DNA from 2 places in the Pseudomonas sp. CFBP 8770 genome. Region 1 is predicted to be linked to the other one. Evidence: predicted binding sites of a transcription regulator. Region 1 holds the regulator's gene; the other holds the start of a gene.
The links. Region 1 encodes FliA, which starts transcription of late flagellar genes. Its sites were predicted from a motif close to CTAAAGTTTNNNNNNNNNNNGCCGNTAA; they were not measured.
Positions count from the first base shown of each region.

Region 2: motA (flagellar motor stator protein MotA) is a predicted target of FliA. The motif match lies at 9,564-9,591, and genes of this name have one in related genera.

Region 1 covers NZ_JACYUL010000002.1:482,163-496,472, forward strand. Annotated here, with positions in the region: gene fliR (flagellar biosynthetic protein FliR) at 1-477, shown strand, start outside; gene flhB (flagellar biosynthesis protein FlhB) at 481-1,617, shown strand; gene flhA (flagellar biosynthesis protein FlhA) at 1,928-4,057, shown strand; gene flhF (flagellar biosynthesis protein FlhF) at 4,069-5,388, shown strand; gene fleN (flagellar synthesis regulator FleN) at 5,507-6,340, shown strand; gene fliA (RNA polymerase sigma factor FliA) at 6,334-7,080, shown strand; gene IFT98_RS07035 (chemotaxis response regulator CheY) at 7,306-7,680, shown strand; gene IFT98_RS07040 (protein phosphatase CheZ) at 7,700-8,488, shown strand; gene IFT98_RS07045 (chemotaxis protein CheA) at 8,547-10,721, shown strand; gene IFT98_RS07050 (protein-glutamate methylesterase/protein-glutamine glutaminase) at 10,738-11,868, shown strand; gene IFT98_RS07055 (flagellar motor protein) at 11,868-12,608, shown strand; gene motD (flagellar motor protein MotD) at 12,620-13,504, shown strand; gene IFT98_RS07065 (ParA family protein) at 13,560-14,310, shown strand, end outside.
Region 2 covers NZ_JACYUL010000003.1:352,762-369,225, forward strand. Annotated here, with positions in the region: gene parC (DNA topoisomerase IV subunit A) at 1-665, shown strand, start outside; gene IFT98_RS08910 (PqiC family protein) at 835-1,539, shown strand; gene IFT98_RS08915 (HAMP domain-containing protein) at 1,599-3,101, opposite strand; gene serB (phosphoserine phosphatase SerB) at 3,294-4,244, shown strand; gene IFT98_RS08925 (molecular chaperone) at 4,257-6,038, opposite strand; gene asd (archaetidylserine decarboxylase) at 6,194-7,093, opposite strand; gene IFT98_RS08935 (rhodanese-like domain-containing protein) at 7,103-7,918, opposite strand; gene IFT98_RS08940 (HDOD domain-containing protein) at 7,962-9,488, opposite strand; gene motA (flagellar motor stator protein MotA) at 9,658-10,509, shown strand; gene motB (flagellar motor protein MotB) at 10,513-11,538, shown strand; gene IFT98_RS08955 (toll/interleukin-1 receptor domain-containing protein) at 11,573-12,040, opposite strand; gene IFT98_RS08960 (aspartate aminotransferase family protein) at 12,238-13,413, opposite strand; gene IFT98_RS08965 (LysR family transcriptional regulator) at 13,512-14,450, shown strand; gene rsgA (small ribosomal subunit biogenesis GTPase RsgA) at 14,444-15,475, opposite strand; gene orn (oligoribonuclease) at 15,571-16,113, shown strand; gene IFT98_RS08980 (aminotransferase class I/II-fold pyridoxal phosphate-dependent enzyme) at 16,227-16,464, opposite strand, start outside.

The sequences.
Region 1 (14,310 bases):
CAGATTCTCGCGATCCAGATGGGCATGGCCTTCGCGTCCATGGTCGACCCCACCAACGGTGTGTCCGTGGCCGTGATCGGCCAGTTCTTCAGCATGCTGGTGACCCTGGTGTTCCTGTCGATGAACGGCCATCTGGTGGTGTTCGAGGTGCTGACCGAGAGCTTCACCACGCTGCCCATCGGCGGCGGCCTGCTGACCGCGCACTACTGGGACGTGGTACTGCGCATGGGCTGGGTGCTGGGCGCGGGCGTGCTGCTGGTGCTGCCGGCCATCACGGCCTTGCTGGTGGTCAACATTGCCTTCGGCGTGATGACCCGCGCTGCGCCTCAGTTGAACATCTTTTCCATCGGCTTCCCGCTGACCCTGGTGCTGGGGATGTTCATCCTGTGGGTCAGCCTGGGCGACATTCTCAACCAGTATCAGCCGCTGGCAGCCAACGCCTTGCAGTGGCTGCGCGAATTGGCGCGAGCGGAGTAGGCAATGGCCGAAAGCGAAAGCGGTGCGGACAAGACAGAAGACCCCACGGACAAGCGCAAGAAGGATTCGCGCGAAAAGGGCGAGATCGCCCGTTCCAAAGAGCTCAACACGCTGGCAGTGATGGTTGCCGGGTGCGGGGCGCTGCTGGCGTTCGGCGGGCATCTGGCGCAAAGCCTGCTGGAACTGATGCGCAGCAACTTCACCTTGAGCCGCGAGGTGCTGCTCGATGAACGCTACATGGGCATCTTTCTGCTGCAGTCGGGCAAGGTGGCGATCCTGGCGACCCAGCCGATTTTGGTGACTCTGCTGTTGGCGGCGCTGATCGGCCCGGTCGCGCTGGGCGGCTGGTTGTTCGCGGCCAGCTCCATGGCTCCCAAGTTCAGCCGCATGAACCCGGCCGCCGGCCTCAAGCGCATGTTCTCCATGCATGCATTGACCGAGTTGCTGAAGGCACTGGCCAAGTTCGCCATCACCCTGATCGTTGCCATGATGGTGCTGGCCAAAGACCGTACCGACCTGCTCGCCATTGCCAACGAGCCGTTGGAAATGGCGATCATCCACAGCGTGCAGTTGGTCGGCTGGAGCGCCTTGTGGATGTCCTGCGGACTGGCGTTGATTGCCGCCGTGGACGTGCCGTTCCAGCTGTACAGCAGCAAACAGAAGCTGATGATGACCAAGCAGGAGGTCAAGGACGAGCACAAGGACTCCGAAGGGCGGCCCGAGGTAAAGGGGAGGGTGCGCCAGTTGCAGCGCGAAATGTCGCAGCGACGGATGATGACGGCGATTCCCGAGGCGGACGTGATCATTACCAACCCGACCCACTACGCAGTGGCGTTGAAATACGATCCGGAGAAGGGCAACGCGCCGGTATTGCTGGCCAAGGGCTCGGACTTCATTGCCTTGAAGATTCGCGAGATTGGCAACGAGCATCGTATTCAGGTGCTGGAGTCGCCGGCACTGGCGCGCTCGATCTTCTATTCCACCGAGATCGAACAGCAGATTCCGGCGGGGCTGTACCTGGCAGTGGCGCAGGTGCTTGCCTATGTCTACCAGATCCGCCAGTACCAGGCCGGGCGGGGCAAGCGTCCCGATCCGTTGCAGGACCTGCCGATCCCGCCGGATCTGCAGCGAGACAGTTAGGGCGAGTCGCGCCCTTCGCGGCCACGGACCGCTCCCACAGAAAGTTCGGACCTGCCGCGATCTCTGTAGGAGCGGTCGGCGCTTTTCGCGGTCACGGACCGCTTCCACAGAAAGATCGGACCTGCCGCGATCTCCGTAGGAGCGGTCAGCGCCCGCGAAGAACGCACCACCGTTAGATCGATTTCACTCCGGCTCGGCAGCCCCTCGATAATCTTTAGTCCCTCTGGCAAAAGTTGGACCTCTTCTTGCACTGCCCCTTGGCAAGACGCCTGGCGCGTCAAAAGTTCGCTTGGGGAAGTGGGGAATGTCGGTGGATCGCTCTCAATTAATCAACACCGCTCGTAGCAACATCGTCGGCCTTGGCCGCGGCAATCTGGGTGTGCCGCTGCTGTTGCTGGTGATGCTGGCGATGATGATGCTGCCGATCCCGGCACTGCTGCTGGACGTGTTCTTCACCTTCAACATCGCCTTGTCCATCGTCGTGCTGCTGGTGTGCGTGTACGCCCTGCGTCCGCTGGACTTCGCCGTGTTCCCGACCATCCTGCTGGTGGCCACGCTGCTGCGCCTTGCGCTCAACGTGGCGTCGACGCGGGTGATCATGCTCCACGGTCAGGAAGGCCATGCCGCCGCGGGTAAAGTGGTCCAGGCATTTGGTGAGGTGGTGATCGGCGGCAACTACATCGTCGGTATCGTGGTGTTCGCCATCCTCATGATCATCAACTTCGTGGTCGTCACCAAGGGCGCCGGGCGCATCTCCGAGGTGAGCGCGCGGTTCACCCTGGATGCCATGCCCGGCAAGCAGATGGCTATCGACGCCGACCTCAACGCCGGTCTCATCGATCAGAACCAGGCCAAGGCGCGTCGTACCGAAGTGGCCGCCGAAGCCGAGTTCTACGGCTCGATGGACGGTGCCAGCAAATTCGTCCGTGGCGACGCCATCGCCGGTCTGCTGATCCTGTTCATCAACCTGATCGGCGGCATGCTGGTGGGCATGCTGCAACACAACATGCCATTCGCCGAGGCGGGCAAGGTGTACGCCCTGCTGACCATCGGTGACGGCCTGGTCGCGCAGCTGCCATCGCTGCTGCTGTCCACTGCAGCGGCCATCATGGTGACCCGTGCATCGGGCTCCGAGGAGATGGGCAAGCAGATCCAGCGGCAGATGTTCGCCTCGCCCAAGGCGCTGGCCGTCTCCGGCGCGCTGATGGTGATCATGGGCATGGTGCCCGGAATGCCGCACATGGCCTTCATTACCCTGGGCGCCATCGCCGGTGGCGGTGCCTACCTGCTGTGGAAAAAACAGAACGACGTCAAGGTCCAGGCCCAGGCCGAAGTGCAGCGTCAACAGGAGCTGCTGCCGTCACCGACGCGGACCCAGGAAACCAAAGAGCTGGGCTGGGACGACGTCACGCCCATCGACATGATTGGCCTGGAAGTCGGCTATCGGCTGATCCCCCTGGTGGACCGCAACCAGGGCGGCCAGTTGCTGGCGCGGATCAAGGGCGTACGCAAGAAGCTGTCCCAGGACCTGGGCTTCCTCATGCCTACTGTTCATATTCGCGACAATCTCGACCTGGCACCCAGCGCCTATCGTTTGACGCTCATGGGGGTGATTCTCGCCGAAGCCGAGATCTACCCGGATCGCGAGCTGGCCATCAACCCCGGTCAGGTCTTCGGCTCGTTGAACGGCATCACCGCCAAGGATCCGGCGTTTGGTCTGGACGCGGTCTGGATCGACGTCAACCTGCGCAGCCAGGCGCAGTCGCTGGGCTACACGGTGGTCGATGCCAGTACGGTAGTGGCCACGCACTTGAACCAGATTCTGCAGAAGCATGCCCATGAGCTGATCGGCCACGAAGAAGTCCAACAACTGCTGCAAGTTCTGGCAAAAGGCTCGCCCAAGCTCGCCGAAGAGCTGGTTCCCGGCATCCTTTCGCTGTCTTCGCTGCTCAAGGTGCTGCAGGCGCTGCTGGCAGAGCAGGTACCGGTTCGCGACATCCGCAGCATTGCGGAAGCGATCGCCAACAATGGGCATCGGAGTCAAGATACCGCCGCGCTGGTCCAGGCCGTCAGGGTCGGTTTGTCCCGCGCCATCGTGCAAAGCATTGTAGGCATTGAGTCGGAGCTGCCTGTCATCACGCTGGAACCAAGGTTGGAACAGATATTGCTAAATAGTCTTCAGAAGGCTGGTCAGGGTCAGGAAGAAGGCGTTTTGCTGGAACCGAGCATGGCGGAGAAACTGCAGAGATCCTTGATCGATGCGGCGCAGCGGCAGGAGATGCAGGGCCAACCGGTAATACTGCTGGTGGCCGGTCCGGTCCGCGCGATGCTGTCACGCTTCGGTCGCCTGGCGATCCCCAACCTTCATGTACTGGCCTATCAGGAAATCCCTGATAACAAGCAAGTCACCATCGTTGCGACAGTAGGGCCCAACGGCTGAGGTAGTGGGTTATGCAAGTGAAGCGATTTTTCGCCGCCGACATGCGTCAGGCCATGAAATTGGTCCGCGACGAGCTGGGCGCCGACGCTGCCATCATCGGCAACCGTCGGATCGCCGGCGGCGTCGAGCTGACCGCAGCGCTGGACTACAAGCTGTCGGCCCTGGCGCCGCGCGTGCCCAACCTCGAGTTGGAAGAAGAGCTGCGCAAGACCCAGTCGCGGATCGTTTCGGCCCAGGCCGAGCTGAGCACCCGTGGCGAGAGCGATGCGGCCACCAACCGCCAGCTGGTCGCAGGCCTGCCGTTGACCGCCGCCGAGCCGCTGGTCGAGCCGCGTCGCGAAGAGCCACCGCGTGTCCAGGCGGCCCCCGCGCCACAGCCTGCCGTCGACCAACGTCTTTTCGATTCCATGCGTTCCGAACTCAACGGTTTGCGCCAACTGCTGGAAGTGCAGCTGGGCTCACTGGCCTGGACCCAGCTGCAAGGCAGCAAGCCGGCGCAGGCGAATCTGTGGCGTCGTTTGCAGCGCATCGGCTTGTCCGGCCCGATCGCTCGCGAGCTGCTCAGCCTGACCAGCGAAATCAACGAACCTCGGCAGGCATGGCGGATGCTGCTGGCGCACTTGGCGCGTATGATCCGTACACCTGAAGTGGAACCGCTTGAAGAAGGTGGTGTGATTGCCATGGTCGGCCCGGCCGGCATGGGCAAGACCACCACCCTGGCCAAGCTGGCAGCCCGCTATGTGCTCAAGTACGGTTCCCAGAGCGTGGCCCTGGTGAGCATGGACAGCTTTCGCATCGGTGCCCAGGAGCAGCTCAAGACCCTGGGTCGCATTCTCAATGTATCGGTGACTCAGGTCGATCCGGGCCAGTCATTGGTACAGGCGCTGGAACCCTTGCTGCGCAAGCGTGTGGTGTTGATCGACACCGCGGGCCTGCAAGCCAGCGATCCGGCCCTGCGCATGCAGCTCGAGAGCCTGGCCGGACGCGGCATCAATGCGCGCAACTACCTGGTGCTGGCAACCACCAGCCAGAAGCAGGTGCTCAGCGCCGCGTACCATAGCTACAAGCGTTGCGGTCTGGCCGGGTGCATCCTGACCAAACTGGATGAAACGGCCTGTCTCGGCGAAGTGCTGAGCCTGGCCATCAGTCAGGAACTGCCGATTGCCTATCTTACCGATGGGCCGCGCATTCCCGATGACTTGCATTTGCCGCGCCGGCACCAGTTGGTCAGCCGCGCAGTGAGCGTGCAAATGCAAGAAGAGCCCAGCGAAGAGGCCATGGCCGATATGTTCGCGGGTCTCTACCACAGCCCCGACAAGCGAGTTGGCTGAGGTGAAGAACGTTATGCAAGCACACTCTTCCTGCATCGTAGGGTTGCCAGGAAACACTCGAGCAATCGAACTGGCAGCCACTCGTGTGGCCTCGGTCTAGACAAGGTAAAGAACGAACATGGGCAGCATGCATCCCGTACAGGTGATCGCGGTGACCGGCGGCAAAGGTGGCGTCGGCAAGACTAATGTGTCAGTGAACTTGTCCCTGGCGTTGGCCGAGCTCGGCCGCCGGGTCATGTTGCTGGACGCCGACCTTGGCCTGGCCAACGTCGACGTGTTGCTGGGCCTGACCCCCAAGCGCACCCTGGCCGACGTGATCGAAGGTCGCTGCGAACTGCGCGACGTGATGTTGCAGGGCCCTGGGGGCATCCGTGTCGTGCCCGCAGCCTCCGGCACCCAGAGCATGGTCCAGCTGAGCCCGGCCCAGCACGCCGGCCTGATCCAGGCCTTCAGCGATGTGGGCGACAACCTCGACGTGCTGATCATCGACACCGCCGCCGGTATCGGCGAATCGGTAGTGAGCTTCGTCCGCGCGGCCCAGGAAGTCCTGCTGGTGGTGTGCGACGAGCCGACCTCGATCACCGATGCCTACGCCCTGATCAAACTGCTCAATCGCGACCACGGCATGAACCGCTTCCGGGTCTTGGCCAACATGGCGCAAAGCCCCCAGGAAGGGCGCAATCTGTTCGCCAAGCTGACCAAGGTGACCGACCGCTTCCTCGACGTGGCCCTGCAGTACGTTGGCGCCGTTCCGTACGACGAGTCGGTGCGCAAGGCCGTGCAGAAGCAGCGCGCCGTGTACGAGGCGTTTCCCCGTTCCAAATGCTCGCTGGCCTTCAAGGCAATCGCGCAGAAAGTAGACACCTGGCCGTTGCCGGCCAATCCCCGTGGCCACCTGGAGTTCTTCGTCGAACGCCTGGTCCAGCAAACCAGCGCAGGGCCCGTATCATGAGCGCCAGCGGATACCGTATGTACAGCAAGGCGTCGCGCGACTCGCAGCAGCATCAGCTGATCGAGCAATACGCGCCGCTGGTCAAGCGTATCGCCTACCACCTGCTGGCGCGGCTGCCAGCCAGCGTGCAGGTGGAAGACCTGATCCAGGCCGGCATGATCGGTCTGCTGGAGGTCTCGACCAAGTACGACTCGAGCAAAGGGGCCAGTTTCGAGACCTATGCCGGCATTCGGATCCGCGGCGCGATGCTCGATGAAGTGCGCAAGGGTGACTGGGCGCCGCGTTCGGTCCACCGCAATACCCGCATGGTCAGTGATGCCATTCGCCGAATCGAGTCGAAAACCGGTCGCGACGCTAAAGATCACGAGATCGCGGCCGAACTTAGTCTGAGTCTGGATGATTACTACGGGATCCTGAACGATACCCTGGGCAGCCGCCTGTTCAGTTTCGACGATCTGCTGCAGGACGGTGAGCACGAGGGCCTGCACGAAGACGGCGCCAGCGGTTCGCTGGAGCCCTCGCGGGATCTCGAGGATGAACGCTTTCAAGGCGCGCTGGCCGAGGCCATCGCCAACCTGCCCGAACGCGAGAAGCTGGTCTTGTCGTTGTATTACGACGAGGAACTGAACCTCAAGGAAATCGGTGAGGTACTGGGTGTCAGCGAATCGCGGGTAAGCCAGTTGCACAGCCAGTGCGCGGCGCGACTGCGCGGGCGCCTGGGAGAGTGGCGGGCACGCTGACCCAAAGGGATTCGCAGGACATGTGGGAGCGGTCATTGGCCGCGAAGGGAGCACCGATGTATGTCAGACATACAGCGGCGCCTGATTCGCGGCCGATGACCGCTCCCACGCGATTGCGGGGAAATGCCGATCTGCGACGGCCGCGGATATAACCGGATTCGATTGTTACGCACGTCCAGGGGCTGGGCGTGTTCAAGACTGCTGGAGGTCTAATTGGACAAGAACATGAAAATCCTCATCGTCGACGATTTCTCGACGATGCGGCGCATCATCAAGAACCTGCTGCGTGACCTGGGCTTCACCAACACCGCCGAGGCCGACGACGGCAACACCGCCTTGCCGATGTTGCACAGCGGCAATTTCGACTTTCTCGTCACCGACTGGAACATGCCCGGCATGTCCGGCATCGACCTGCTGCGCCAGGTGCGCGCCGACGATCGCCTCAAGCACCTGCCGGTGCTCATGGTGACCGCCGAGGCCAAGCGCGAGCAGATCATCGAAGCCGCCCAGGCCGGGGTCAACGGGTATGTGGTCAAGCCTTTCACTGCGCAAGTGCTGAAAGAAAAAATCGAGAAGATTTTCGAGCGCGTCAATAGCTGAAGTCTGCAATGGGGGCGCAATGGACCACAAACAAAGCACGTTGGGGGACTTCGAGTCGACCCTGAAGAAACACGCCGTGGAGCTGGTCGACAGCCTTGAAAAAGGCCGTTTCGGCGAAGCGGTGCAACTGATCCACGAATTGAACCAGACCCGCGATCGCGGCCTGTACCAGGAAGTGGGCAAGCTGACGCGGGAGCTGCACAGCGCAATCGTCAGTTTCCAGATCGATCCGAACATTCCCCAGGCCGAAGAGGTTTCGCAGATCACCGATGCGACCGAACGTCTGTCGTATGTGGTGCGCCTGACCGAAAACGCGGCCAACCGCACCATGGATCTGGTCGAGCAGAGCACACCGGTGCTCAACACGCTGAGTGCCGAGGCCAGTGTCTTGAGCGTCGACTGGCAGCGCTTCATGCGCCGCGAAGTGGCCGCCGACGAATTCCGCGAACTGGCACGCCGGGTCGACGGCTTCCTGACCCGTAGCGAGCAGGGCAATCGCGAAGTCGCCAGCCACCTCAACGACATCGTGCTCGCCCAGGATTATCAGGACCTCACCGGCCAGGTCATCAAGCGTGTCACCGCGCTGGTCACCGAAGTGGAGAGCAACTTGCTCAAACTGGTCCTGATGGCCAGCCAGGTGGATCGCTTTGCCGGCATCCAGCACGACCACGAACAGCTTCGCGCCGAAAAAGATCAAGAAAAACATCCTGCCAAGGGTGAAGGTCCGCAGATCCATGCCGATAAACGTGAAGACGTCGTATCCGGTCAGGACGATGTCGACGATCTGCTGTCCAGTCTGGGCTTCTAGGCCATCGCCTGCGCCTGACTGTGTTGACCGTTAATCACGTACTCCAGGGAGCATCCACATGAGCTTCGGCGCCGACGAAGAAATCCTTCAGGATTTCCTGGTAGAGGCCGGCGAAATTCTCGAGCAACTGTCCGAACAACTGGTCGAGCTGGAAAGCCGTCCCGATGATGCCGACTTGCTCAATGCAATTTTTCGCGGTTTTCACACTGTAAAAGGCGGCGCCGGCTTCCTCCAGCTCAACGAGCTGGTGGAGTGCTGCCATATCGCCGAAAACGTCTTCGACATCTTGCGCAAAGGTGAGCGCCGGGTCGACGCCGAACTCATGGACGTCGTGCTCGAAGCGCTGGACGCGGTCAACGGCATGTTCACCGAGGTGCGTGAACGCGCCCCGGTCACACCGGCCAGCCCCCAGTTGCTCGATGCCCTCGCGCGCCTGGCCGAACCGGCTGCGGCAGTTGTCGCGCCGCCGGTGGCAGCGCCAGCTGCTGCGCCGGTTTCGACGCCGGGCGAAGACATCACCGACAGCGAATTCGAGCAATTGCTCGATTCCCTGAGCGCGGCCAAGGCGCAGGCCACTGCGCCGGCTGCACCTGCTGCTGTGGCACAGCACGGCGCGGCCAGTGACGAGATCACCGACGACGAATTCGAGTCGCTGCTCGACCAGCTGCACGGCAAGGGTCAGTTCGCCGTCGATGCGCTGGCACCGGCTGCAACGTCGCCAACTGCCGCGGCGCAGGCTGGCGCGACAGCGCCTGGCGACGAAATCACCGACGACGAGTTCGAGGCCCTGCTCGACCAGTTGCATGGCAAGGGCGCGTTCACCGCCGATGCGGTCAAGGCAGCGCCGCCTGCCGAGGCGCAGGCCCCCACGAGCGACCAGATCACCGACGACGAATTCGAGTCACTGCTCGATCAGCTGCATGGCAAGGGCAAGTTCAGCGATGTCGCCAGCCTGCCCGAGACTCAGCCGACGCCGTCCGCGTCTGTGCCGGTGGCAGCACCACGCAAGGTCGAGGCAGCGCCCGCGCGTGCGCCGGTGGCCGAGAAGCCGGTCGCCAGCGAAGCCGAGACGACCGTACGGGTCGACACCGCGCGCCTCGACGAAATCATGAACATGGTGGGCGAGCTGGTGCTGGTGCGTAACCGCCTGGTGCGCCTGGGCGCCAACAGCGCCGACGAAGCCATGTCCAAGGCCGTATCGAACCTGGACGTGGTCACGGCCGACCTGCAGACGGCCGTCATGAAGACGCGCATGCAGCCGATCAAGAAGGTCTTCGGACGCTTCCCGCGGTTGGTCCGCGACCTAGCGCGGCAGTTGAAGAAGGAAATCAACCTGGAACTGGTCGGTGAAGAAACCGACCTGGACAAGAATCTGGTCGAGGCCTTGGCCGACCCGTTGGTGCACTTGGTGCGCAACGCCGTCGATCACGGCATCGAGACGCCGGAAGAGCGCGAACGCAACGGCAAGGCGCGCGGTGGGCGCGTGGTGTTGTCGGCAGAACAGGAAGGCGACCATATCCTGTTGTCGATCAGTGATGACGGCAAGGGCATGGACCCTGCGGTGCTGCGCGCCAAGGCCGTGGAAAAGGGCCTGATGGACCGCGACGCCGCCGACCGCCTCAGCGAATCGGACTGCTACAACCTGATTTTCGCACCGGGTTTTTCCACCAAGACGGAAATCTCCGACGTGTCGGGCCGTGGCGTGGGCATGGACGTGGTCAAGACCAAGATCAGCCAGCTGAACGGCTCGATCAATATCTACTCGGCCAAGGACCAGGGCTCGAAGATCGTCATCAAGGTGCCGCTGACCCTGGCGATCATGCCGACGCTGATGGTGATGCTGGGCAACCAGGCGTTCGCCTTCCCGCTGGTCAATGTCAACGAGATCTTCCACCTGGACCTCTCGCGCACCAACGTCGTCGACGGCCAGGAAGTGGTCATCGTGCGTGACAAGGCGCTACCGTTGTTCTACCTCAAGCGTTGGCTGGTCAAATCGGCCGCTCACGAGGAGCAGGGCGAGGGCCACGTGGTCATTCTGTCGGTCGGCACCCAACGCATCGGTTTCGTGGTCGACCAGTTGGTCGGGCAGGAAGAAGTGGTGATCAAGCCGCTGGGCAAGATGCTGCAGGGCACGCCCGGCATGTCCGGCGCGACCATCACCGGTGACGGCCGAATAGCCTTGATCCTCGATGTACCGAGCATGCTCAAGCGCTACGCCACACGGCGTATCTGATCGTAGTGGAGTGTTTATGGCAGTCAAGGTCCTGGTGGTGGATGATTCCGGTTTTTTCCGCCGCCGCGTCTCGGAAATTCTTTCGTCGGACCCCACCATCCAGGTGGTCGGGACCGCTACCAATGGCCGCGAAGCGATCGATCAGGCCCTGGCGCTCAAGCCCGACGTGATCACCATGGACTACGAGATGCCGATGATGGACGGCATCACTGCCGTGCGTCATATCATGCAGCGCTGTCCCACTCCGGTCCTGATGTTTTCCTCGCTGACCCACGAGGGCGCGCGGGTTACCCTCGACGCGCTCGACGCGGGGGCAGTGGATTACCTGCCGAAGAATTTCGAAGACATTTCTCGCAACCCCGAGAAGGTCAAGCAGATGCTCTGCGAGAAGATCCATACACTCTCGCGCAGCAACCGCCGGCTGGGTGCGCACATGGCCACGCCAGCCCCGACGCTCGCGTCCACTGTCACCCCGGCGCCAGCCGCCCCCGCGTCGTCGCGGGCCGTGCCGGCGCGCACGCCAGCACCGGTTACGCCGGCGCGGGCTCCGGCGCCGACCGCCAGCACTGCGACGCCACGGCGCAAGCCGTACAAACTGGTGGCCATCGGTACCTCCACCGGCGGGCCGGTAGCGCTTCAGCGTGTATTGACCCAGCTGCCGGCCCATTTTCCAACGCCGATCGTGTTGGTCCAGCACATGCCTGCGGCCTTCACTCGCGCCTTCGCCGAGCGTCTTGACAAGCTCTGCCGGATCACCGTCAAGGAAGCCGAGGATGGCGACGTGCTGCGTCCCGGGCTGGCGTTACTGGCACCCGGCGGCAAGCAGATGATGATCGACGGGCGCGGTGCAGTGAAGATCCTGCCCGGTGACGAGCGGCTGAACTACAAGCCCTGCGTGGACATCACCTTCGGTTCGGCGGCCAAGTCCTACGGCGACAAGGTGCTGGCGGTGGTACTCACCGGTATGGGCGCCGACGGTCGAGAGGGCGCGCGTCTGCTCAAGCAGGGCGGCAGTCACATCTGGGCCCAGGACGAAGCGAGCTGCGTGATCTACGGCATGCCCATGGCCATCGTCAAGGCTGGTTTGGCCGACGCCATCTACAGCCTCGATGACATTGGCCGGCACCTGGTCGAGGCGTGCGGCTGATGGATGTACTGAGCCTGATCGGGATCATTCTGGCGTTCGTTGCCATCATTGGTGGCAACTTCCTCGAGGGTGGCCACCTGTCGGCTCTGCTCAATGGTCCTGCTGCGCTGATCGTGGTCGGCGGCACGCTGGCAGCGGCGCTGATCCAGTCGCCCATGAGTGCGTTCAAGCGCGCGCTGCACAACGTGCGCTGGATTCTTTTCCCGCCCAGGATCGACATGGCCGGCGGTATCGACCGTGTGGTGAACTGGAGCCTGGTTTCGCGCAAGGAAGGCTTGCTGGGGCTGGAAGCCAGCGCCGAAGCGGAGCCCGATGACTACGCGCGCAAGGGCCTGCAGCTGCTGGTCGATGGCGCCGAAGCCGCGGCCATCCGCAGTATTCTCGAGGTGGATCTGTACAACCGCGAAACCCGTGACCTGCAGGCAGCCAAGGTGTTCGAAAGCATGGGTGGCTATGCGCCCACCATCGGCATCATCGGTGCGGTGATGGGGTTGATCCATGTCATGGGCAACCTGGCCGACCCCAGCCAGCTGGGCAACGGCATCGCGGTGGCGTTCGTGGCGACCATCTACGGTGTGGCCAGCGCCAACCTGCTCCTGCTGCCCGTGGCGCACAAGCTCAAGGCCCTCGCCCAGCGTCAGGCGGCCTATCGGGAAATGCTGCTCGAAGGGTTGCTGTCCATCGCCGAAGGTGAGAACCCACGTTCCATCGAAATGAAGCTGCAAGGCTACCTCGACTAGGAGAGCATGGCATGGCCCGTCGTCGTCGCCTCGAAGAGCCGGAAAACCATGAGCGCTGGCTGGTGTCCTACGCCGATTTCATCACCTTGCTGTTCGCTTTCTTCGTGGTGATGTATTCGATCTCGTCGGTCAACGAAGGCAAGTACAAGGTCCTGTCGCAAGCGCTGGTCGGGGTGTTCAGTGACCCGGACCGCAGCGTCAGGCCCATCCCGATCGGCGAGGAACGACCCTTGACCACCCGTCCCGTGCAACCGCTGGTCACCGACAGCGAGCAATCGGAGGCGGCCATCGGCGAGGCGGTCGACCCTCTGCAGACCATTGCCGACAATGTCCGTCAGGCGTTCGGCGACCTGATCGCTTCGGATCAACTGACCGTACGCGGCAATGAGCTGTGGATCGAGATCGAACTCAAGTCCAGCCTGCTGTTCGGCAGTGGCGATGCCATGCCCAGCGACATGGCGTTCGCCATCGTCGACAAGGTCGCCAGTATTCTCAAACCTTTCGACAATCCGGTTCATGTCGAGGGCTTCACCGACAATCTGCCCATCAGCACCGCGCAGTTCCCGACCAACTGGGAGCTGTCGACCGCTCGGGCAGCGAGCATTGTCCGCATGATGGCTATGGAGGGCATCGACCCGCGGCGCATGGCGGCGGTCGGCTATGGCGAGTTCCAGCCGGTGGCCGACAACGCCAGCGCCGATGGACGAGGGCGCAACCGTCGGGTAGTGCTGGTCATTTCGCGCAACCTTGACGTGCGTCGCAGCATCACCAGTTCTGGCAGCGCCAACGCGCAGCCGGATGCAGCACTGCGCCGGGCTGGCACACAAACTGCAAAGACGCCCTTAACCGTGCCGTCCGCGCCTGGGTCTGTCAAAAGTCCGCCGCCCGGCCCTTAACCCGAAAGCTTCACTATCTCGGTAGTGCGCCGTTTACCGAGGGGAAATCACCACCATGAGAGTCTGGGCAGTAGCCAATCAAAAAGGCGGGGTAGGCAAGACCACGACTTCGATCGCCTTGGCCGGTTTGCTCGCCGAGGCAGGCAAGCGCGTGGTCATGGTCGATCTCGATCCGCATGGTTCGATGACCAGTTATTTCGGGCACAACCCCGATGAACTGGCGCACAGCTGTTACGACCTGTTCCTGCACAAGGGCGCGGTACCACCCGGCCTGGCCCACCAACTGCTGCTGCCAACCGGCGAAGCCAACGTGTCGCTGCTGCCCTCGAGCACCGCGCTGGCGACGCTGGAGCGCCAGCAACCCGGACAGAGCGGCCTGGGCCTGGTGATTGCCAAGACCCTGGCGCAACTGTGGCAGGATTTCGACTACGCCGTCATCGACAGCCCACCCCTGCTGGGCGTGCTCATGGTCAATGCATTGGCGGCTAGCCAGCAACTGGTGATCCCGGTACAGACCGAGCACCTGGCAGTCAAAGGCCTGGAGCGCATGGTCAGCACCTTGACCATGATCAACCGTTCGCGCCGCCAGGCCCTGCCGTACAGCATCGTTCCGACGTTGTTCGATCGTCGTACCCAAGCGTCGCTCAGTACCCTGCGTACCCTGCGCGACGACTACCCGCAGCACATATGGCCGGGCTACATCCCGGTCGACACTCGTCTGCGCGATGCCAGCCGGGCCGGACAGACACCCTCGCGCTTCGATGGCAAGAGCCGAGCAGTCGTCGCCTATCGTGCCTTGCTCAAGC
Region 2 (16,464 bases), on a different contig from region 1:
CCTATAAAGCCGGCGACGGCTACAAGACCGCGGCCACCGGGCGCTCGAACCAGTTCGCGGTATTCATCGACTCGACCGGGCGCAGCTACTCGGTGGCCGCGCACACCCTACCTTCGGCCCGAGGCCAGGGCGAGCCGCTGACCGGCCGGCTGACGCCGCCCCCCGGCGCAAGCTTCGAGTGCGTGATGCTGCCCGACGACGACGCGTTGTATGTCATCGCGTCGGACGCCGGCTACGGCTTCGTGGTCAAGGGCGAAGACCTGCAGGCCAAGAACAAGGCTGGCAAGGCGCTGCTCAGCCTGCCCAAAGGGGCCAAGGTGATCAACCCGCGTGCCGTACCCGATCGCGAACGCAATTGGCTGGCCGCGGTGACCACCGAGGGGCGCCTGCTGGTATTCAAGATCAGCGACCTGCCGCAACTGGGCAAGGGCAAAGGCAACAAGATCATCGGCATTCCCGGTGATCGAGTGGCCAGCCGTGAAGAATTCGTCACTGACCTGGCAGTGGTTGCCGAAGGCTCGACCCTGGTCCTGCAGGCGGGTAAACGCACGCTGTCGCTCAAGCCCGACGACCTCGAGCACTATAAAGGCGAGCGCGGTCGGCGTGGCAACAAGCTGCCCCGCGGTTTCCAGCGCGTCGACGCCCTGGTCGTGGAAAACCTCTGATCGACGATCGCGCCCGGACGGCGGCAGTGCTGCCGTTCGACGTACTAGCACTGGAGTCGGGGCGCGGATTCACGGATGATAGGCCCTTTCGCGGCGCTGCCAAGCGGCAGCGTCCAGACGACCCGGTCAAGTATTGCTGCGGTTGCCGTGTGGCAGCCGCCTGGATGAAATGATGAAACTGTTGCGCCTCCCCGTGATTCTATTGCTCAGCGGCGTGCTGGGACTGGCCGGATGCAGCACGCATCAGCCAGTGGCCCTGTATCAGCTCGACAGCGGCAACCCCGGGCTGCCCAAGGAAAGCCGCGGCATGGCCGTGCTGCTGGGGCCAGTATCCGTGGCTGACTACCTGCAGCGCGAAACGCTGCTGCAGCGCCAGTCCGATGGCAGCCTGAGGGCGTCCACCGACGGTCGCTGGGCCGGCAGTCTTTCTGCAGACATCGACCAGTTGCTGTTGCGCCAGATGGCTTGGCGCCTGGACAGCCAGCGCGTAGTGCTGGCACCCACGCCAGCCAACTTCACGCCTGACGCCCAGGTACTGTTGTCGATCACCCGCCTCGATTCGGGCAGCCGCCAGCCGGCGATACTGGATGCCCAGTGGCGCGTCCTGGACCGCCGCGGGCAGGTACGCGACAACCGTATCGTCCACCTTGAAGAAAAGCATGACGGCGGTACTGCGGATCAAGTCCAGGCCCAGGGCGTTCTGCTTCAGCGCCTGGCCGCACAGTTGACGGCGGCGCTCAAGCCGCTGGCCAACCAGCCGGCGCTGGTCGAGGAGCGCAAATCCGCGCCGGCGCAGGTGCGCCGCGAGCAGGAAAAGTCGCGGATTCCCTTGGCTACGCCCATCCGTACCGATCTGGAAGTGTTCCGCTTCTAGAACGGCGCCCACAAAAAAGCCCGCGTTGCGGGCTTTTTTGTGGGCAATCGCTCAACCGATCAGCTGATTCGTGCCAGTTGGCGTTCCAGCAGGGACGGGTAGGGCTCCAGCAGCCGCTCGACGCAACAGGCGCCTTCAGGGCTGGCGATCGAGCGAATGCGCGCGCGTTGACGGATCAGCGGGTCTTCGCCGATCTCGCGCACCACCAGCAGCAGGTTGCGACTGTGCTGGGAGAGCGCCAGTGCATCCTGCGCCGATTCGGTCAGCAGCAGGTCGATGGAATTCAAGCCATGAACGTCATCGCTGAGCACCAGCCCCAACTGCAGTTGCAGGGTGATGCCGCTGTCGGCGACCTCGATCTGCAAGGCATGGCCCAGGGCGCGCAACAGTTCGCCGCAACAGATCGCGTTGGTCAGGTAGTCGTCCCCGCTGTGCTCGCTGTGAAACAGCATCAGCGTGCTGCCATCGTTGAGCATGTGCACTTCGCCCTCGTACAGCGAGGCAGCCTGTTGCAGACAGTCGTGGTAACGCTCCAGCAACTCGGCCAGGCGTGCCTTGGGCAGGCGACGCAGTTGTTCCTGCGCGCCCAGTTGCACGGCCAGCACAGCGCTGTCGGTGTGCACCCGGGCCACGGCCGTGGTCGGCTGCTTGATCACGGCCACCGGGGTTTCGCGCAGATCGGAGAACGGATCGTCGCCGAAGTCTTCTTCGTCTTCGTCCGCGTGAATCTGGCGCATGACCGGTTTTACCGGCTTGGCTGCCACGGGAGGGAAGGGACCCGGCCTGGCGGTTGCCGTGCGCACGGGTGGCGCCGCTTGCGGCTCGTCGTCTTCGTCCGTGTCGTCGGGCTCGACCTCCGGCTCGCGCGGCTCGGGCGCCAATTGCGCGTGCAACTGCCGCGCCAGATCACCGATCTCGTCGGTGCGCTGAGTGGCCGGGGTGAACTCGTCGGGGTTGCGCAACCAGACCCGCAGCTGCAGCAGCGGCGTGGAGATGTAACGACCCAACCGCAGGCTCAAAGCCAGTGCCAGCACCAACAGGATGCCCGCCAGCACACCCATGCTCTGCAGGCTGATGGTCAACGGCTGCTGGAACTGGTTCATGTCCAGGCTGATGCGCAGTTGCCCGGCCAGCGCATCCTGGAAGTTGATCTTCGTTTCGTACAGCCCCTGGCTCTGCCCCAGCAGGCCGCTCTTGGGGCGCTGGCCGGCTTCGGCGAGAATGCGGTTGTCCGGGCTGAAGATCGCCGCGTGGGCGACCAGCGGGTTCTTCACCAAGTTGTTGAGCAGCACGTTGAGGCTGAGGATGTCGTTGGACACCAGCAGCTCGGTGGCGGACGTGGCCGTCTGCGTGGTCAGGCTCTGCCCCACCGCGTCGGCCTGCTCGTGCATGGCCTGCTTGAACTGCAGACCCATGACGCAGGCGTAGATCACCAGGGCAATGGCAACCAGCACGATGTTGGTGAACGCGATGCGCAAAGCCAGGGGCACTCGACGGTGGCGCACGGCTCGGAAGATCAGCAGGAAGAAGTTGTCGGTTTTGACTGGCGTAGGCCGGTTCACTGAGCGCGGCTCTTTGTCCGTGAAGTTGGCGCGCAGTATAACGACCCCCCTCCGAGCGGCAAAGCGCTGCCTGTGCCCGATGGTCACTGAAAGTGGTTAGAATGCGTTTTTTTTCATGAAACGGGGTGCCTCTTGCGCGAAATCGTCCTGCTCAACATCACCGCTCAGGAGCAGTCGGGCATCGCCGATGCCTTGCGCGCCGCTCTGGCCGCCGATACCACGTTCAGCGCCGCCCAGTCCGCCACGCCGGCTGAACATGTGGTCAGCGTGATGGGGCGCCAGGTCGGTCACCCCGCCTTGCAGCAGGTGGTCAGCCTGCTGAGCGAGCATGGCTTGGCGTTGGCGAGCATCGAACGCCTGTCTGCCGCCGTGGGCGGCAACGCCTGTTTCGAGCTGGGCCTGCTTGGCACGCTGGAGCAGCCGCTGCAATTGCGCGGGCAGGTGCTGGAACTGAGCGCTGCGCTGGGTCTGGACATCGTCTACCAGCCCGAGTCACCCCAGCGCCGACACCCACGCCTGGCGGTGTTCGACATGGATTCGACCCTGATCGAGGCCGAGGTGATCGACGAACTGGCCAAGGCGGCCGGCATCGGCGAACGCGTCGCGGCCATCACCGAGCAGGCCATGCGCGGCGAAATCGATTTTCGCGCCAGCTTCAAGGCGCGTCTGGCACTGCTCGATGGTCTCGACGTTGCGGTACTCGATGACATCGGTGCTCAACTGCGCCTGAGTGAAGGGGCCGAGCGCTTGTTCGCCGAACTCAACCGCATGGGTGTGAAGACGGCCATTCTGTCCGGTGGCTTCACTTATTTCGCCAGGCAGTTGCAGGAGCGCCTGGGTATCACCCATGTGTTCGCCAACGAATTGCAGGTGGTCGACGGCAAATGCACCGGCCTGGCAGTCGAGCCGATCGTCGACGCCCAGCGCAAGGCCGACCTGCTGCAGCAGCTGGCTCGTGAACAAGGTGTGGAGTTGAGCGAGACCCTCGCCGTGGGCGATGGCGCCAACGACCTGGCCATGCTGGCGATTGCAGGCCTGGGCGTGGCGTTCCGTGCCAAACCGCTGGTGCGGCAGTCGGCGCGTCAGGCCATCAGCGTGCTGGGGCTGGACGCCGTGCTGTACCTGCTGGGCCGCCGCGACTGAACGCAGGCTGGCTCAGAGGTCTTTCCACAGCGAATCGAAGTCTTCTTCGGGCGCAGCATCGTCGGCACCGGCCGGCGCCGGTGTGGCCACTTCCAGCAGGTGGTATTCGAACTGGTTGAAGCTGCCGGTGCCGGTCATGCGCTGACCAAGGCCGGCCGGGCGTTCTTCACCTTGGGTGTTGATGATCACCTTGTTGCCTTCCTGGAACGGCATGCGCGGCGCCAGCAGTGAGGCAGGTATGTCGATGGCGCGGATCTCCGGCAGCAACAAGCCGCGGAGGAACTGGCTGTTCTGCTCGCTGACGCGTACCAGTTGCAGACCGCATGGCTGCGCGTGCGGTGCCACCAGCTCGATGCCCATCTGCGTACCGCCACTGCGCACCTGACGGATCCAGCGCACCACCGCCACGCTCCAGCCCTGGGCCTGAGTGTCCTGGATACCGATCATTTCTCCGGCCTGCAGCTGCGGTGGAACTTCCCTTGGCCATGCCAGGCAGTAGCCGCCGGGGCTGTGGTTGACGATCTGCAGGGCGTAGGTAGGGAAGTGCTGGTCATTGTTGGACGCGCTGGCGGCGCCGCTGCCTTCGCCGCTTGGCAGGTCGTACTGGATTTCTTCGTAGTCGCCGTGCCGATCGGTTTCGGTCGGCCTGCTCCATGACTGGGTGGCGGCGCCCGGCACGAACTGCGCGCTCTGGGAAAGGGCCGGGCGCTTGAGGATCTCGCTGAAGGAGCGCTCGCCGCCGATGTAGTAATGCAGCGCGCTCATACCGATACACACCGTCAGGTTGCCCTGGCCAGGGGTGCGGGTAAAGGTACGTTCCGCCACATCGCCCCAGGCGGCCGCCACGTGTTGCAGCAGATCGATACTGAAGTTGCTGGGGATCAGGCGCGACTGCGCACGCTGCTCGACCGGCATTTCCAGATGCGCCTTGATGGCCTCGACCAGATCGGCCGGATCGAGCCCGACCAGCAGCGGCAGCTGATCCTCTTCATACAGCGTCTTGTAGCGCGGCGGGCTGTCTTCGTCGGGCGCCATGGCGAACAGGCTCGAAGCCAGGGTGGCAGGCTGCACACGCACCAGCAGGCTCCAGGCCTCGAGCACTTCGGCCAGACGCAGGATCGCCTGCTGGCGCATCTGGTTGCAGCGTGAGCTGCCCAGCAACAAGGCGGCGGTGTAGCTTTGCTGCACGCTCAGGGTCGTGCCATGAGCGGCCAGCGGATCGTTGATCGGAACGTTCTGCAACTGATGCGCCAGGGCTGCCTGGTATAGCTGGTGCAATTCCAGCCAGACCCCGTCGGGCACCGGACAATACAGCAGGCTGGCACGCATCACCGGCCCATTCAGACAGTGCAGGGCGCGCTGCGCGGCGGTGGCCAGGAGGGTGGCGCGATCCTTGGAGGCACGGTCTTTCGCGTAGGTGGCGCTGATGCGCAGCACGATCTGCTTGTAGCCGATGGCCAGATGGTTCTGCAGGGCCTGGCACAGGTTGGCGACCTTGCGCGAGCGCTCGTCGAGAACGATAGACTGGTTGAGGAAGTGTCGTTCCAGATGCTTGCAGACGAAATACACCTCGGGCCGCAGCAGCTCGAGCAGTTGCAGGCGGTTTTCGCTGGGCGTGAGCAGCTGGTTGAGCTCGCCCAGGCCCTGGTACAGCAATCGGGCGGTTTCCCCCAGATTGGCCTTGGGCAGCTTGGCAATCCAGCGCTTGAGGTCGCGCGGGGTCGCTTCGCAGAAGGTCAGGCTCAACTGCGATGGCGTCGGTGCGCGCAACAACAGAGGGGGGCGTGGCGACATCGGTCGTTTCCCGGTTCAACTCAGGTCGTCGCTCGAGGGCTTGAACGACGAAAAAAGACAGGCCATTCATTTGGCCGTATGCAAGGACTCTAACAGCATTGGATAACGGTCGCAGCCCCGATGTCGCCGAGGCTGCGCCGTGCCGTCCGCGCGGCTCAGATCACCGGGGTAGGCGTCGCCGACGCGGCCGCGGTCGAACTGTGCGCAAGTCCCAGGCCCTGGCCCATGTTCACCGGTGAAAGATTGGCCAGATGATGGGCCCATTGGACCTGTTCCGGGCCAAACAGCATGACCACGGTGGAGCCCAGCTTGAAGCGGCCCATCTCGGCACCCTTCTCCAGATGGATCGGCGCGCGAGCGGCTTCGTCGTAGCGAAAGGTCTTGAGTTCGCGCTTGGGTGGCGTCACCAGGCCCGCCCAGACGGTTTCTATCGAGGCGACGATCATCGCGCCCACCAGCACCATGGCCATCGGTCCGCGTTCGGTGTCGAAGATGCACACCACCCGTTCGTTGCGCGCGAACAGTTCAGGCACGTTCTCGGCGGTGGTCTGGTTGACCGAGAAGATGCGCCCCGGCACATAGATCATTTCACGCAGGGTGCCCGCCAGTGGCATGTGCACCCGATGGTAGTCGCGAGGTGACAGGTAAATGGTGGCGAACTTGCCACCCATGAAGGGGGCGGCGTTGTCTGGATCGCCGCCCAGCAGTTCGAGCACGCTGAAACTGTGGCCCTTGGCCTGGAAGATGCGACCGTGTTCGATGGTGCCCAGTTGGCTGATGGCGCCGTCGGCTGGCGAGAGGATTGCACCGGGGGTCGGGTCCAGCGGGCGGGCATCGGGCTTCAAGGCACGGGTGAAGAAGGCGTTGAAGTTTTCGTAGGCGCTCAGGTCCTCGACCTGGGCCAGCGACATGTCGACGTTGTAGCGCTCGGCGAACCAGCGGGTGAAGGCGTTCTTGAACCAGCGCGAGCGGCACTCGGCAACGCACCCGGCCAGGCGCGAGAGCAGGTGATGGGGCAGCAGGTACTGACTGATGATGAACAAGCGATCTTTCATTGAGTGTCCTTAAACTTCGATAGGGGTGTCGGGGTGGTTGCCCCATTCGCCCCAGGAACCGGCATAGCCCTTGACGCGTGGATAGCCCAGCGCCTTGGCCACGAGATAAGTGAAACCAGAGCGGTGATGGGTCTGGCAGTGAGTGATGATTTCCTTGTCGGCGGTGATGCCCAGGCCGTCGAGCATCTGAGCGGCATCGCTGCGAATGCGCAGCTGGCGCGCCGGATCCATGACCGCAGTCCACTCCAGGTTGATTGCACCGGGAATGTGCCCCGCCTTGGCTGCCAGCACTTTTTCGCCCGAGTATTCCAGCGGGCCGCGGGCATCCCAGATGGCCAGGTCGCTGGTGCCCAGGCGGCTTTGCAGGTACTCGCGGCTGGCGGTGGGCTCGTCGTGCAGGGTCAGCGGCAGCGGGCCACCGGCGCTGGCTGGCGTGTCCTGGCTGAGCGGCAGGCCGGCCGCTTCCCATGCCAGAATGCCGCCATCGAGGTAGTGATAGCGGGAATGACCGATCACGTCGAGCATCCAGATGAAGCGTCCGGCCCAGCCGCCGCCCTCGTCGTCGTAGACCACGTAGGTCGCCTGCGGGTTGTGCCCCAGCTCGCCGAACAGCTGCTCCAGTGCCGCCAGCCCAGGCAGCAGCCCCGGTGCGGGTGGCTGACCCAATTGGGTACGCTTGGGATCGACGAAACGCGCCCCGCGGATGTGCCCGGACGCATAACGTGCGGCGCTGGTCAGGTCGACCACGATCAGGTTGGCGGCATCGAGCCGGGTGTCCAGCTCATCGGGCTCGATCACCAGGGGCAGGCCAGAGAAGTCAGGCATTCGGGTCTCCAGACGAAACGGAACGGCGATTGTAGCGCAAGCCTCACCGGCTGCGGTTGGTAAAGGTGTCCAGCGCGCGCTCGATGCACTGTGCGGTCTTGCCGAAGCCCTGCACGCTGATCTCGGAAAACGGGCGTCCGCCCTGGTCGGCGACCAGCAGCGTGTGTACCCGGCCTTCGACGCCCAGCGAGCGCAGCAGCAGGTGTTCACCGCGGAACAGCGCGCGCAGGGTTGCCGGCAGCAGCGCCTGGAGCTGTGCACTGTTGGCGGTGTTCATGCGCAACTGGGTCGGTTGGGCGAGCAGCCGCTGCAACAGGCTGCTGTGCTCGATGCCCAGGCTCAACGCGGCCGCCTCCTTGGGCAGCCCGGCGCTCTGGTGCACGCGCAGGCTGCCATGGCTGCGGTCGACCATCAGCAGCATGACGCGCTGCATGCCGCACGCCAGCAATGCATCGCGTGCACAGGTGGTCAGGTGCAAGGCATTGTTGAAAGGCGTCGGTGTGGCCAGCAGCTGCGTGCACAGATGCCGCCAGCTCGTCAGTGCCGCTTCGCTCGGCGCAGGGGCTGGTGCCGGTTCGCTGTCCTGCGTCGCGAGCGTGTGCTGCGGCGGCCACGGCAGGCTGCGCGCCGGATGCCACAAGTCGGCAGCCCAGTGCACACGGGCGCTGTGCACCGCGTGTTGATGGACCTGTTGCTGCACCTGTTCGAGCGGCACTTGCAGGTAGAGGCAACTCAGGTACTGCCAGCGCTGCAGGTGGGGGGTGAACCAGCCGTGCTGCGCCGCCAGGGCCAGACCGTTGGCCATCAGGATGGTATTGGCCGGTTGGTTCAACCAGCGCCGCAACGCCGGCTCGTCGTCCAGCTGCTGTTGCTGGCGCAGGCGATGCTGGTTGTCGCGGGCGATGTGCAGCGCCTGCACCAGTGCTCGACGTTCCCCCAGCAGCAGGCCATAACCGTGCAGCACCCAGGCCGGCAGACGCCATTTCTGCGCCAGCGCCTGGCAAAGCACCAGCAGCGGTACGCCGAACAAGGCCTGCTCGACCGTGGCCGCCGCTTCGCCTTCGGCAATGACCCGCCGCTCCCATTCATCGAGCAGCTCAGGGTAGGTGGCAGCCAGGGGCCAGAGCGGCGACAGGAACAACAGGCTGCCCCAGTGGATCTCCTGCCACAGCCGTGCCAGCCGTGCCGCGAACAGGCCATTGGCCTGCTGGCTGGCGTGCTGGCTGACCATCTGCAACTGGCGCAGTGTCAGGGGCATCTGCTGCGGCTCGAGCGCAGGCAAACGCATCAACAACTCTTCGGTGCGCGACAGACCCAACCGATTCAGGGCAACTTCGAGGCTTTCCGCCGGTTCCGCCAGGCTGTTGCTGGCATGCCGGTTGGCTTCGCGCATCACGCTGAGCACCAGCGCCGGGCTGTGCTGCATCAGGTCGGCGATGTCGCGCAGCGAGCGGCGCCTGTCCTTGATCGCCGCGCGAACCTTGTCGTGGTAAAGCCTGGGGATCGGCAGACGCACGCCATCGAGCAGTGCGAGCCAGGTGTCTAGGGTTTGAGGCTTGGCGTTGGACACTATGCTTATCCTGATGCATGCCTGAATGCAGGCCGACTACACGAACGGACCAAACTGGCTTTTGAAAACCGCTGCCTATAGTCTGGCGCAGTTCTGCCGATAAGGAGAACAACAGATTCAACATCATCTTTTTCGTCCTTGAACCCGACTTCTGAAGTGTTTTTTATCCATGGCTAAAATCATCGGCATCATTGTCGTGTTCGCGAGCGTGCTGGGCGGATACGTGCTTTCCCACGGCCAGCTGGCCGCCCTGGTGCAGCCCTTCGAGGTGCTGATCATCGGTGGCGCCGCACTGGGCGCGTTCCTGCAGGCCAACCCCGGCAGCACCACCATGATCGTGCTGAAGAAGTCGCTGAAGATGTTCAAGTCGCGCTTCAGCCATGCCTTCTATCTGGAAGTGCTGAGCCTGCTGTTCGAGATTCTCAACAAGAGCCGTCGCGAGGGCATGATGTCCATCGAGGCCGACATTGAGGACGTCGCCGCCAGCCCGATCTTCGCCAAGTACCCAGCCCTCCTCAAGGACGAGCAGATGATGGCGTTCATCTGCGATTACCTGCGCATCATGTCTTCGGGCAACATGGCCCCACACGAACTCGAAGGTCTGTTCGACATGGAGCTGTTGAGCATGAAGGAAGAGCTCGAGCACCCGTCCCACGCTGTCACCGGCATCGCCGATGCGTTGCCCGGTTTCGGTATCGTTGCGGCGGTCCTGGGTATCGTCGTGACCATGGCCTCGCTGGGTGATGGCGACAAGGCAGCGATCGGCGGTCACGTGGGCGCCGCCCTGGTCGGTACGTTCCTGGGTATCCTGGCGGCCTACGGTTTCTTCGGGCCCTTGGCGACCTGCCTGGCCCATGATGCCAAGGAAGAACTGAACGTCTACGAGGCCATCAAGGCGTCGCTGGTGGCTTCGGCCTCGGGCATGCCGCCGTCGCTGGCCGTGGAGTTCGGGCGCAAGGTGTTGTACCCGGCGCACCGGCCCAGCTTCGCCGAACTCGAACAAGCCGTACGCGGTCGCTGAGTCATGGAAAACAACCAGCCCATCATCGTCAAGCGGGTCAAGCGCTTTGGCGGCGGCCACCACGGCGGCGCCTGGAAGATCGCGTTCGCCGACTTCGCGACGGCGATGATGGCGTTCTTCCTGGTGTTGTGGCTGTTGTCCGAAGCCACGCCTGAACAGAAGATCGCCATCGCTGGCTACTTCAAGGACCCGATCGGCTTCTCCGAAAGCGGCACGCCCTATGTCATCGACTTGGGCGGCTCGCCCCAGCTATCGCCTGAGAAGACGCTGAATCCGGACGTCGAGGTGTCGCCGCCCAAGCCCGAGACCTCGACCCAGGTCGCGGCCGAGCAGGCCGAGCAAGTGGCCCAGCAGGTTGAAAAGGAACGCCTCGAATTGTTGCTGCAGGAACTGCAGAACAAGGTCGACGAAAACCCCCAGCTGCAGAAATTCAAGGACCAGATCCTTTTCGAAATCACTCAGGACGGCTTGCGCATCCAGATAACCGACGCCGAGAATCGGCCGATGTTCGACCTGGGCAGTGCGCGGCTCAAACCCTATTTCGAGGACATCCTGCTGGCCATGGCGGACACCATCAAGGCGGTGCCGAACAAGATCAGCGTCAGTGGTCATACCGATGCCAAGCCCTACGCCGGCAGTGCGGCGGGCGGCTTCGGCAATTGGGAGCTGTCGTCCAACCGCGCCAATGCCGCGCGTCGCGCGCTGGTGGCCGGCAGCTACCCTGAAGAGCAGATCGCGCGCGTAGTGGGCTATGGCTCGTCTTCGCTGTTCGACCGCAAGGATCCGTTGAATTCCATCAATCGCCGTATCGATATCGTAGTGCTGACCAAGAAGGCCCAGCGCGATATCGAAGGCGAGCAACCAGCCCTGGAAACGCCAGCCCCCGATGCGCCTCCAGCCGCCAGTCCTCCTGGCGCGTCGATCGGTGATCCCGATGCGCCGGTGCAGCCGCGCGAGCTGCGCCAGCGGCTGAACCTCTTCGAAGACGGCTCGACGAAGATGGTCGAACCGGGCAAGCCCGCGCCCTGATGGGCCGCGCAGCCTTTCAGACGCTGGGTCTGTTCTAGAATCCACGCCCGATGCGTTCGCGCAGGCCCCTGTGGATATCTCGCGCTCGCACATGCAGCGGCGTTTCATGCTGACTGGTCGGCATGCGCAGGGCTGCCTCGCGGTGGTAGGCCTCGATGACGAAGTCCAATTGCTGCGTGCGTGTCAGGGTTGGCCAATGAGCCAGGTATTCGGGCAGCGCCTGGTCGCCCATTCGATACACACAGATGCGCCGGTCCCACGAGGTTGCCTCGCCGATGGAGAAGGGTATCCACCAACGTCGGGCGCTGCTGTGGGACATCATCAGGATCACGTGGGTGCAGTCGCGGATGTGCGCGGTGATTGTCTCGGTGACATGCAGGGTGGTCAGCGATTCGAAGTCCATCACGTCCATGCGTACCTCGATCCCGGCCCTGCGCAGCTGCTTGCGGACCCGCAGCGCGTGTGGATGATCGGCATGCTGGTAGCCGATGAACACGCTCATCGCCGACTCCCGCCAGCAATCGGTCGTGCGAGGCGCAGGCAGGCAACGGGCAGGTCGAACATGGAAAACCTTCATCGTGAGTGTGGAAGGTTGAAAGATTGTTCAATGCCGTTTAAGCGGCAAGGGATGTCATTGAAAAGAGACAATCCCTACCGCCGCAGGTAAATTTCCTTACAGTTGGTTCCTATTGTCCGGCCCTATGGCGCCTGCAGCAGCGCGCGCATCGTCGCTACGATACGTTCGACCTCGGCGTTGTTCAGGGTCAGCGGCGGCAGCAGGCGAAGGGTGGTGCCGCGGGTTACGTTGATCAACAGGGCATGCTCTTGCGCCGCCCGCTGCATCAGCTCGCGGCAGGGCCGGTCCAGCTCTATGCCGATCATCAGGCCCATGCCCCGAACCGCTTTGACCCCGGGCAGGTTTCCCACTTCGCTGCGCAACCGTTCGAGCAGTACTCGCCCTTGACGCGCCGCATTGTCCAGCAGCCGCTCGCGCTCGATGATGTCCAGCACCGTGCAGCCAACCCTGCAGGCCAGCGGGTTGCCGCCGAACGTGCTGCCATGACTGCCGGGCGTGAACAGGCGGCCTACTGCCGCGCTGGCCAGGCAGGCGCCGATCGGAATGCCGTTGCCCAGAGCCTTGGCCAGCGTGATCACATCCGGTTGGATGCCCGCATGCTGGTAGGCGAACCACTGGCCGGTGCGGCCGATGCCACTCTGGATCTCATCGAGCATCAGCAACCAGCCATGGTGGTCGCAGTGCTCACGCAGGGCCCGCAGGTAGGCCGCGGAGGCGACATGGACACCGCTTTCACCCTGAATAGGCTCGAGCAGCACTGCCGCAATGCGCTGGCCGAACGCCTGGGTGACGTTGGCCAGCGCGTCGAGGTCGGCGAAGGGGATCTTGACGCAATCTCCCGGCAGTTGGCCCAGTCCGGCGCTCAGGTGAGCGCCGTCGCTGGCCGCCAAGGTGGCCAGGGTGCGCCCGTGAAAGGCATTGTTCATGACCACCACCAGGGGGCGGGCGATACCGCGGGCATGACCATGCAGGCGGGCCAGCTTCAACGCGGTCTCGTTCGCCTCGGCTCCCGAGTTGTTGAAGAACGCCAGGGCGAGGCCGGACTTCTCGGCCAGCTTCGCACCCAGCTGTTGCTGCCAGTCGATGGCATACAGGTTGGAGGTGTGCAGCAACAGCCCGGCTTGTTCAGTGATGGCGGCTACCACATCGGGATGACTATGGCCCACGTTGGTCACCGCTACTCCGGCCAGTGCGTCCAGGTATTCGCGGCCGCTGTCGTCCCACAGGCGAGTACCGAGGCCGCGGCTGAACATCAGGGGCAAGGGTTGATAGGTAGGCATCAGGTGGCTGGCGCTCATCGCGAATTTCTCGGCAGGGAATGAATCCGCAGTATTCCCTTCAAGCTCTGATGGATAAACGCCGCTAGACTGGATGCACTTTTCACCAGGAGTTGATAATGGATCTGTTCCAAGCCATGCAGGTGTACGTGAAAGTTGTGGAGCTAGGCACCATGACGGCGGCGGCCAAGGCCTGCGACTTGTCCACGACCATGGTCAGCAACCACTTGCAGGCACTGGAGCAGCGTCTGGGGGTAAGCCTGTTGCTGCGCACGACGCGCCGTCAGCAGGTGACCGATGCGGGCCAGGCCTACTACCAGCGCTGCCTGGAGGTGCTGGGGCTGGTCGCCGATTCGGAGCGCTGGGCCGAACACACCCAAGCCACCCCGCAGGGACTGTTGCGGATCACCGCCCCGCCCACGTTCGGCGCCGAGTGCCTGGCGCCGGCGTTGGCGGGGTTTCTGCAGCGTTACCCACAGATCAGCGTCAGCCTCAGCCTCGGCGATCAGGTACAGGACATGCTCGACGGTCAGTACGACGCCGCCCTGCGCTTGGGTAATCTGGAGCCCTCGACCTTGATTGCACGTCCCCTGGACGACTATCGACTGAGCATCTGTGCGTCCCCGGACTACCTGCGTCGCCATGGCACGCCTGGCCACCCCGAAGAGCTGGCCGCGCACGAGTGCCTGCAATTCATGTACAACCCGGGCGATGAATGGCGCGGGACGCAAAAGCGTTGGTCGATGCAGGGACCCACTGGAACGATCGGCGTCGATGTTCGCGGGCGCCTGGTCACCAACAGCAGCGCCGGACTGCGTCAGGCCGCCTTGGCGGGCATGGGCCTGGTGATGCTTCCCGACGTGCTGGTGCGTGGCGATCTCGAGGAAGGCAAGCTGATCCAGGTACTGGCTCGATACGCGTTACCCGGCAGACCCATGCACCTGCTTTATCCACAGGCGCGATACCGTTCGCCGAAGCTGCGTGCATTCGTGGACTACATCGTCCAGACCCTCGGGCCGCAGCCGGCCCGAGGATCAGCAGGTGCCCTGAATCAGTAGGTGTCCTGGGTCAGGCTGGCGATGATCGAGCGGTAGCTGTTCATGCGCTGCTGTTGCACTCGGCCATCGTCCAGTGCCGCAAGCAGGGCGCAACCGGGTTCGCGGTCATGCTTGCAGTCGCGGAAACGACAGGTGCCGAGCAGGTCGGCGAACTCGATGAAACCGGCTTCGACGTCGGCGCGGCTGACATGGCCCAGGCCGAATTCACGGATGCCGGGGGAGTCGATCAGTTCACCGCCACCGGGGAAGTGGAACAAGCGCGCGGTGGTCGTGGTGTGCGTACCCTGGCCGGACCATTCCGACAGCGCACCCACGCGGGCCTGCACTTCAGGCAGCAGGCTGTTGACCAGCGATGACTTGCCCACGCCGGACTGGCCGACGAATACGCTGATGTGACCATCCAGGCGTGCCTGCAATTGCTGCATGCCATCGCCCTGATGGGCCGAGACCTCGAGCAGCGGGTAACCCAGCTGGCGATACACCGCCAGCAGCGCGTTGAGCGCCGGCGCGTTCTGCTCGTCGATCAGATCGGCTTTGTTCAGCAGCAGCAGGGGATGGATGCCCGCGTGTTCGGCGGCTACCAGGTAGCGGTCGATCAGGTTGGCATGGGGCTCGGGCATGGGCGCGAACACGATGACGATCAGGTCGACGTTGGCCGCGACCGGCTTGAGCTGCCCGCGGCTGTCGGGGCGGCACAGCTCGGTACTGCGCGGCAGTTGGGCAACGATGACACCGATGCCCTGATTGCCCGCGCGCCAGACCACCTTGTCGCCGGTGACCAGCGCTGGCAGGTTGGCCCGCAGATAGCAACGGCAGACCTGGCCGGCGTGCTCGCCTTCCAGTGCCTCGACTTCCACCTGAACACCGAAGTGCGCGATCACCAGCCCCGTCTGCTCGGGGCCCAGGTCGCCGCCTTCGAGCGTCTCCAGGGCCTGGGACTCGCGCTTGGCGGCGCGGGCAGCGCGCTCGCCCTGGATTTTTTCGATACGCCAGTTCTGGCGGCGGTTCAGTTGGCGTTTGGCCATGTGTGTTCCGTGTAAATGAATGCAGGTGTTGACGAAGGCGGGATACTAGCACGGCCGGCTACGCTAAACTGCGCAGCTACGCCGAGGAGACTTTCATGCAGAACCCACAGAACCTGATCTGGATCGACCTGGAAATGACCGGCCTGGACCCGGATCACGATGTCATCATCGAAATGGCCACCATCGTCACCGACAGCGACCTCAATACCCTCGCCGAAGGCCCGGTCATCGCCATCCACCAGAGCGACGAGATCCTCGCCGGCATGGACGAGTGGAACACCCGTCAGCACGGCGGCTCCGGCCTGACCCAGCGGGTCCGCGAGAGCACCGTCAGCATGGCCGATGCCCAGGCGCAGACCATTGCCTTCCTCGAGCAATGGGTGCCCAAGGGCAAGTCGCCGATCTGCGGCAACAGCATCTGCCAGGATCGCCGCTTCCTCTACCGCCACATGCGCGAACTGGAAAACTACTTCCACTACCGCAACCTCGATGTCTCGACGCTCAAGGAGCTGGCCGCGCGCTGGGCCCCGGAGGTCAAGGACAGTTTCCAGAAGGGCAGCACCCACCTGGCCCTGGACGACATCCGCGAATCCATCGCCGAGCTGCAACACTACCGCAAGCACTTCATCAAGTTCTGAAGCTCGGAAAAACCTGCTGTGGGAGCGGGGTGGGTGGCAGGCTCTCAGCCCATGAAGAGGCCCATGTGGGAGCGGGTTCTTAGCCCGCGAAGGGGCCCTCAAGCCTACCTCTCTCAATACACCCGACGCCGCGGTGCCTGCATGGCACTGGCGATATCGGCGGCCAACCGCGCGATATCGGCATGAGCCAGGTTACCGACACTGACACGCACCGCCGGCCCGCTCTGCAACCGGAACGGCTGGCCCGCCTGGACCGCCCAGCCGGCGGCTGCAAGGGCCTGCACCGTCGATGTCTCGTCAGTGACCGGCAGCCACAGGTGCAGACCTTCACCAGCGCCGCACAACCTCACA